One region of the Pseudoalteromonas sp. G5_S1_54_S4 genome, then DNA from elsewhere that is predicted to be linked to it. Evidence: predicted binding sites of a transcription regulator. Region 1 holds the regulator's gene; the other holds the start of a gene.
What was found. Region 1 encodes sigma-54, which starts transcription at its own class of promoters, with help from an activator protein. Its sites were predicted from a motif close to GTTGGCACGNNNNTNGNNT; they were not measured.
Positions count from the first base shown of each region.

Region 1 (3,768 bases):
GGCATTTTTGAGAAAAATGTTGAAATTATTCATGGTAATCGCCGTATCACAGCTGACCGTTTAGAAGTGCATAAACGCGATGACCTAGGCGATAACAAACAGTTATTAATTGCCACAGGCAGCCCTGCATATTTTGAAGAAACACAAGCTGATGGCACCATAATGAGTGCCAGTGCTAATGAAGTGCGTTACGATGTGTCGCTGCGTTTTTTAACCTTAATCGGCGATGCAAGCATTGCTCAAGCAGGTCAAAAAATAACAGCTAAAAGTATCACTTACGATATCGAGCAGCAGTTAATTAGCGCAGAAAAAGACGAAAACTCAACAGACCGTGTACACACTATTTTAGTCCCTGTTGAAAATAAAAAAGAAGATGATAAAGGCCAACCATGAGCACATTAAAAGCAGAGCTATTAGCTAAAAGCTACAAAGGTCGTGAAGTTGTAAAAAACGTTGGCCTAGAGGTTGAAGCTGGCAGTATTGTGGGGTTACTTGGCCCTAATGGTGCAGGTAAAACCACCACTTTTTATATGATTGTAGGCCTTGTGCCTAGCGATAAAGGCAAAATATCAATTGATGATAAAGATATTACTTTATTACCGATGCACAGCCGAGCGCGTTTAGGGATTGGTTATTTACCGCAAGAGTCGTCTATTTTTAGAAAGCTGACTGTTTATCAAAACTTAATGGCTATCTTAGAAACACGTAAAGAATTAAATAAACAACAACGCGAAGATACCTTAAATAATTTACTTGATGAATTTAGCATTCAGCATATCCGCGATAGTCAAGGTATGGCTTTATCAGGTGGTGAACGTCGCCGCGTAGAAATTGCTCGCGCGTTAGCAGCAAACCCTAAATTTATCCTTTTAGACGAACCCTTTGCGGGGGTTGATCCTATCTCAGTATTAGATATTAAAAAGATTATAGAGCATCTTAAAAACCGTGGCATTGGCGTACTTATTACAGACCATAACGTGCGCGAAACACTTGATGTTTGTGAAAAAGCCTACATAGTTTCTCATGGGGAGTTAATTGCATCAGGCACTCCTGAATACGTATTAAACGATAAAACAGTACGCGATGTTTATTTGGGCGAGCAGTTCAAGCTCTAATATGTGTGTTATTCCACTAAGCATCTGCTAAGATTAATCATACTTAGGTCTGTTGACCTTTCAAGGTTGAATTTGCAGCAGTCTGTTTGGTATTTAGGCAAGGCAGAGCCTATGTGGTGTGGTATTCCCCATAAATAGGCGATAACGCAGCATCAATGCCAAACAGGCGCAGCCCTTCGGGTTCTGCCTAGGGACGATTTACTCTTTGTTGCTCGGTTTTGACTTAGCCCACTAGGTTACAAACCTCGCGCCGCAATTAAACCGCCCCTAGTTTGAACAAATTTTAATCCGTAAAGGTCAACAGACCGTAATTTAAAAGGATTGTTAGAGATACATGAGGCAATCATTACAGCTGCGCATGGGCCAGCAACTTACAATGACTCCACAGTTGCAACAAGCAATTCGCTTATTGCAACTCAGTACATTGGATCTCCAGCAAGAAATTCAAGAAGCGCTCGATAGCAACCCCTTGCTTGAAGTTGAAGAACACGATTACAGCGAAGACACTGCAGGTAAAAACGAACAAAAAGCCGATAACGATGACTTAACGCTAAGTGCCTCAGCTGACGATAAACCTAGCGAGTATGAGCAAGATAGCGGCGAAGCAATGACCAAAGACACCATTAGCGATGATATGGCTATGGATGTTACTTGGGATGAATATATGAGCGCTGCGCCTGCCTCTTCATCGGGCCCAATGCCAGAAGATGAATCTATTTATCAAGGCTCTTCGACTGAAACGCTGCATGAGTATTTAATGTGGCAGCTTCAACTGACGCCGTTTAGTCCTACCGATGAAGCGATAGCTATTGCAATTGTAGAAGCTGTGGACGACTCAGGGATTCTAACCCTTAGCTGTGAAGAAATATTAGAAAGCTTTAACCAAGAAAACGACGGCGAAGATGAAGTTGAACTTGACGAAATAGAAGCGGTACTAAAGCGTATTCAACTATTTGATCCAGTGGGAATAGCCGCGCGTAGTTTACAAGAGTGCTTGTGTATTCAGCTAAATCAATTTGATAAAGACACACCTTTTTTAAACGAAACAAAAATGATCTTAACCGATCATATTGATTTACTTGCTGCACGTGACTATCGCACGTTGATGAAAAAAACAAAGCTTAAAGAAGATGAGCTTAAAGAAATCATGACGTTGATTCATACGCTCAGCCCAAAACCGGCAGACACTATTGTTAGAGAAGAGTCTGAATACGTTATTCCTGATGTGTCGGTTAAAAAAGTTAAAGGTCGTTGGGTAGTTGAATTAAACCCAGATAGCATGCCTAAGATCAGAGTAAATAGCCAATATGCAGCTATGTCGCGTACGGTTAAATCAAGTGGTGATAGCCAGTTTATTCGCTCGCACTTACAAGAGGCTAAATGGTTTATAAAAAGCTTAGAAAGTAGAAATGACACGCTACTTAAAGTAACCAACTGTATTGTGCAACAGCAACAGGCCTTTTTTGAACACGGTCCTGAGGCTATGAAGCCTATGGTGCTTAACGATGTGGCTGAAATGGTGGAAATGCACGAGTCGACTATATCGCGTGTTACTACGCAAAAATACATGCATACACCACGTGGCATTTTTGAGCTTAAATATTTCTTTTCAAGCCATGTAAGTACTGAAAATGGTGGCGAATGTTCATCAACAGCAATACGTGCATTAATTAAAAAATTAATCGCTGCAGAAAACTCAGCTAAACCATTGAGTGATAGTAAAATTGCAGATATATTGGCAGAGCAAGGAATTAAAGTAGCGAGGAGAACCATTGCAAAATATCGCGAATCTCTAGCTATTCCCCCGTCTAATCAACGTAAAAGTTTGATTTAAGGCGTACAACAAAGAGGAAAATGTTTATGCAACTGAATTTAACTGGTCGCCATGTAGATATTACCGACTCGCTTAGAGACTACGTAAATAGTAAATTTTCGAAGTTACAGAGGCACACTGATCACATAACGAATGTGCACGTTATTCTCGATGTAGAAAAACTAAACCAAAAAGCTGAAGCAACCGTTCATGTTAGTGGCGCTGAGATTTTTGCCTCTACTGAGCATCAAGATATGTATGCCGCTATAGACTCGCTCATTGACAAGCTAGATCGTCAAGTAATTAAACACAAAGAGAAACTTGCTCGACACTAACACTATGAAACTAAGCTCACTTATCTGTCAGGACTGCAGTAAAGCTGCGGTCCTTTTTAATAGTAAAAAAAGAATTTTAGAATTTATCAGTGAATTGGCTCACAATAAGCTGCCCTATTTAACACAACAAGATATTCTTAATGCATTAACTGCAAGAGAAAAGCTTGGAAGTACAGGCATTGGCCGAGGCATTGCTATTCCACATGGTCGCATGAGTGGTGCTCAAGAGCCCCTTGCTTTGATTTTAGTGAGCGAAACAGCTATTAATTTTGATGCGATTGATAACCGACCGGTTGACATTTTTGTCGCGTTAATTGTTCCCGATGGCGATAATCAGCAGCATTTGAAGACGCTAGCCACGATTGCTGATAAGCTCAATGATAAAGAATTTTGTAAACAGTTACGCGCCGCCAAATCGGATAGCGAACTGTATCAGGTTATCGTCAGTCAACCGTAGTAATAAAGAAAGGTGATAAATGGAATTAATAATTATAAGCGGTCGCTC
Region 1 covers NZ_JBQKUL010000048.1:13,688-17,455, reverse strand. Annotated here, with positions in the region: gene lptA (lipopolysaccharide transport periplasmic protein LptA) at 1-393, shown strand, start outside; gene lptB (LPS export ABC transporter ATP-binding protein) at 390-1,115, shown strand; gene ACTRWE_RS15745 (RNA polymerase factor sigma-54) at 1,450-2,949, shown strand; gene hpf (ribosome hibernation promoting factor) at 2,976-3,263, shown strand; gene ptsN (PTS IIA-like nitrogen regulatory protein PtsN) at 3,268-3,720, shown strand; gene rapZ (RNase adapter RapZ) at 3,740-3,768, shown strand, end outside.

Region 2 (3,768 bases), on a different contig from region 1:
CCATCAAGGTTTTGCTGATAGCAACACCGATACTAAGCTTGTTGCTAATGGTACATTTATTGATAATTGGCGTTTATTTCCGCAATTGGGTTATAACAGCAGTTATCAATTAATGGATAAACATGAACGTCGTAAACGCGGCTTACCTGAATTACAGCGTGCTAATAAACTTGAAGATACTAAGTATTATAAGCAAAGCATGTTTGGTCAAGGGAATGATTTCATCAATTTTGAAGCAACCATTACTACCGATGAGTCGCAATTTGCTATTGCACCAGGTTATTTAAAAACTGAAACTGTGACTAACGGACGTCGCACTTTTCGCTATGAAATGGATTCACCAATACAAAACTTTTATGCTATTTTATCAGCTCGTTTAGAGTCTAAAAAAGTAATGCATAATGGGGTAAGTGTTGAGGTGTATTATCATCAAGATCATGCGTGGAACGTTGATCGTATGATTGAGTCGGTTACTGATTCAATAGATTACTTCTCTGCTGAATTTGGTCCTTATCAACATAAGCAAATGCGTATTATTGAGTTTCCAGGTTATGAGTCATTTGCGCAAAGCTTTGCCAATACTGTACCTTATTCAGAGCAAATAGGTTTTATTACTGATAACCGTGATAGTAGTAAAATTGATGTACCGTATTATGTTACCGCCCATGAAGTGGCGCACCAATGGTGGGCTCATCAGGTTATTGGTGCTGATGTGCAAGGCACTGCCGTATTATCAGAAACTTTATCGCAATACAGCGCGATAATGGTGCTCAAGAAAAAATACGATGAGCAAAAGTTACGTAAGTTTTTAAAGTATGAACTTGATAAGTATTTACAGGGTCGTGCCGTTGAGGCTTATCAAGAAATGCCACTATATAAAGTAGAGACTCAAGCGCATATTTATTACCAAAAAGGCTCTGTGGTGATGATGGCTATGCATGATTTGTTTGGTGAGGAACGTTTAAATCGTATCTTAAAAGAGTTTCTTAGTGATTTTAAATATCAAAGCAATCCTTATCCAACTACGCTTGATTTACTTAGTTATTTAAAGCGTGACGCGACTCCCGCAGAGCAAGCATTTATTGATGATCAGTTTATGTATATCACTTTATATGAGCTGACCATGAAAGAAGCAAAGGTGTCTGATGAGGTTAATAGTGATGGCTTATACACGGTAACTCTAACGGTTAACGCCGCTAAAAAGCGTGCCGATGGTCAAGGTGAAGAAACAGACCAACCGTTTGATGAAATGATTGATATCGCATTGTTTAATGATGACCCTGAAAACCTACTCGCAGAAGATTTTGTGATTTACTCACAAAAGCATCGGTTAGTAACAGGCATCAACACCATTGAATTAAAAGTGAAAGAAAAGCCGCTTTTCGCGGGTGTTGACCCATATATTAAGTTAATAGACAAAGACAGCGTCGATAATCTCGCTAAGTTTTAATCCTTTTTTACCTTCGCGTTTTTAAGGCCGCATTTATGCGGCCTTTATCATTAATAGTGAAAATATAAAACGAGAAAAGGGCCTTACGGCCCCTTAGTGTTGCAGCAAGTAACACATTCTTTTTATAGGCTAAAGTCGACAGCGTAGGCTACATAAGCTTTAACATCTGAGCCGTCCATGTCGTTATCAGATAGGCCAAAGGTAAAACCATCTTTAGACACTGATACACCATAATCAATAATATTGTCATCACCGATGAAATCGCCTGAGTAATGCCCTATGTGTAGCACCATTTCAGTGCCATTGCTACCAACAGCGAAGCTGTAATCGGCGTTTAAATACAGTGAATCACCAAAATCAGTACCATCACCACTGGCAGCAGATGTTGCAAGTACGGCTGCACCAAATGTAAAACCTTGCACACTAATGCTACCGTAAACTTCTGAAAAATCAGCATCTGCACCTGACGCCGCATCTGGGTAAGCGTAATAAATATAACCTACGTCATAACTTACGTTTTCATTAATAGCGCCGCCAAAACCGGCGTATAAATCTAGTTCGTAGGTCATTTCATCGGCCCAAGACGCATTTGACGCCCAGGTACCCGCATAAAAGCCAGATTCATTAGCGTAATCAATACCACCAGATACAGCTGCATCGCCCCCAGTTTGCTCTTGTCCGCGCCATAAGTAGTTAGAAGTAGCTGCTGCATTGGCTGTTACTTCGGCAAAGGCCGTTGTTGATGCCATTCCTGTTAATGCCAATGCACTGATGAGTATTGTTTTTTGTAGTTTTAGCATGTTTCATTTCCCATTGTATGATTTTGCACGCCAAGGTTTTTATTATAAACGACTACAACCTTTTGAATGGCGGCGTATTATTAGGTTACTGCAGGGGGAAGTGCACTGTATGTGCCAGCTTCCATTTATTTAATAAAAAATAAATTTTATATTATAAAACAAAGTGTTGAAATTATGCGCAAAGACGCTTTGTGAAAAGTATGTAAGGAAAGAACACACTGCTGGTGCAAAAAAAAGCCTGGCTGCACCATTAGAGCGCTACCAGGCTACCTATATTAGGGTCTGTTAAAGCTAATTGCGTTTGATATACGTCTTATCCAAAAATGGTACGCATAAGTGTAATTGTTTCGTTTACACCACGGCCTTTTTGTACTTCGTTAATAATAGAATCACGTTTAGCACGAATATGCTCTGGGATATCATCAGCAGCAAGTGCGCGGTCTACTAATATTTCAGCCGATTCTTTTCCTCGGCGTGGCGCTTTACTGCTGCTCGAAGTACTACGTGTAGGTTTATTAAGTAGCTTAATGTAGTTAGAGTTATCTGCAGTATTCGTATCTGCATAATAAAAAAAGCAAGGTATTAGCGCTTTTATATCCACTAACTGAGTTTCTAGTTCATTACCTGCATTGGCCATTTTAAACCATGACATAGCGTGAATGCTTTGTACTACATCTTGCCAGTAACGCTCAAAGTCACGGTTATTTAATTTGGTGATACCAAGTGCGGAGCAAAGTGCATCTAGGCGACTATTGCTAATCGGTGTAAATACATCAGGGCGGCGCATTGCTAATAAACGGGTGGCAGGCGCCAGAGTTGGTTTTTCATCACTGCCATTAAATGCACTCAAGTAAGCAATTACAAATTGTTGGTAATTACTTTGCGCTACATCACCCTCAAGTGGGATATTGCTGAGTGCATCGTCGAATGCACCTGGCAAATCAGCCAGCATCAGGTGAAAACCTTTGGCGCTTTTGGTAGAGGCAAACCATTCTACATCAAAGTTATAAGTACTCGGATCGAGTGATGCCATATGCTTACCGCTAAAAGCGAGTAAGTCTTCAGGGATCATATCTTTTAACGGCTTTTCACGCAGGCCTGCAATATAGGTAGTTAAACGTAGCTGCTCATCAAGTGCCACCAGTTCTTTATGTTGCTCTACAAACATACTCACTACTGGCCAAGGTGCTACCCGTAATGTTTTTAACTGTAAAAAGCTAATGGCTGAAATAAGTTGGTCATGCAGCTTTTTTAATAGTGGTAATTGTTGGGTTTCGAGTAAGTCGTAATTAATACGGTCGCGGCTTGCACTTAATAGCTCATAACACCAACCTAAAAAGTCTTCTGGATGGTTTTCCACTTTCACAGCCATCAGGTTTAGGCTTAGCTCTGAAGATTGCTTCAGAATATTTTGATAAATTTGACTTTCTTGTTCGCCTAATGCCATTTTTGACGGTGAAATTAGCAGTTTCTTCATGCCTTGTAGACTCTCCGGTTAGATATATTTTTTAGTCGCTA
Region 2 covers NZ_JBQKUL010000003.1:11,713-15,480, reverse strand. Annotated here, with positions in the region: gene ACTRWE_RS01935 (ABC transporter permease/M1 family aminopeptidase) at 1-1,450, shown strand, start outside; gene ACTRWE_RS01930 (TorF family putative porin) at 1,573-2,250, opposite strand; gene ACTRWE_RS01925 (hypothetical protein) at 2,564-3,727, opposite strand.
Region 2: ACTRWE_RS01930 (TorF family putative porin) is a predicted target of sigma-54. The motif match lies at 2,351-2,369, and genes of this name have one in related genera.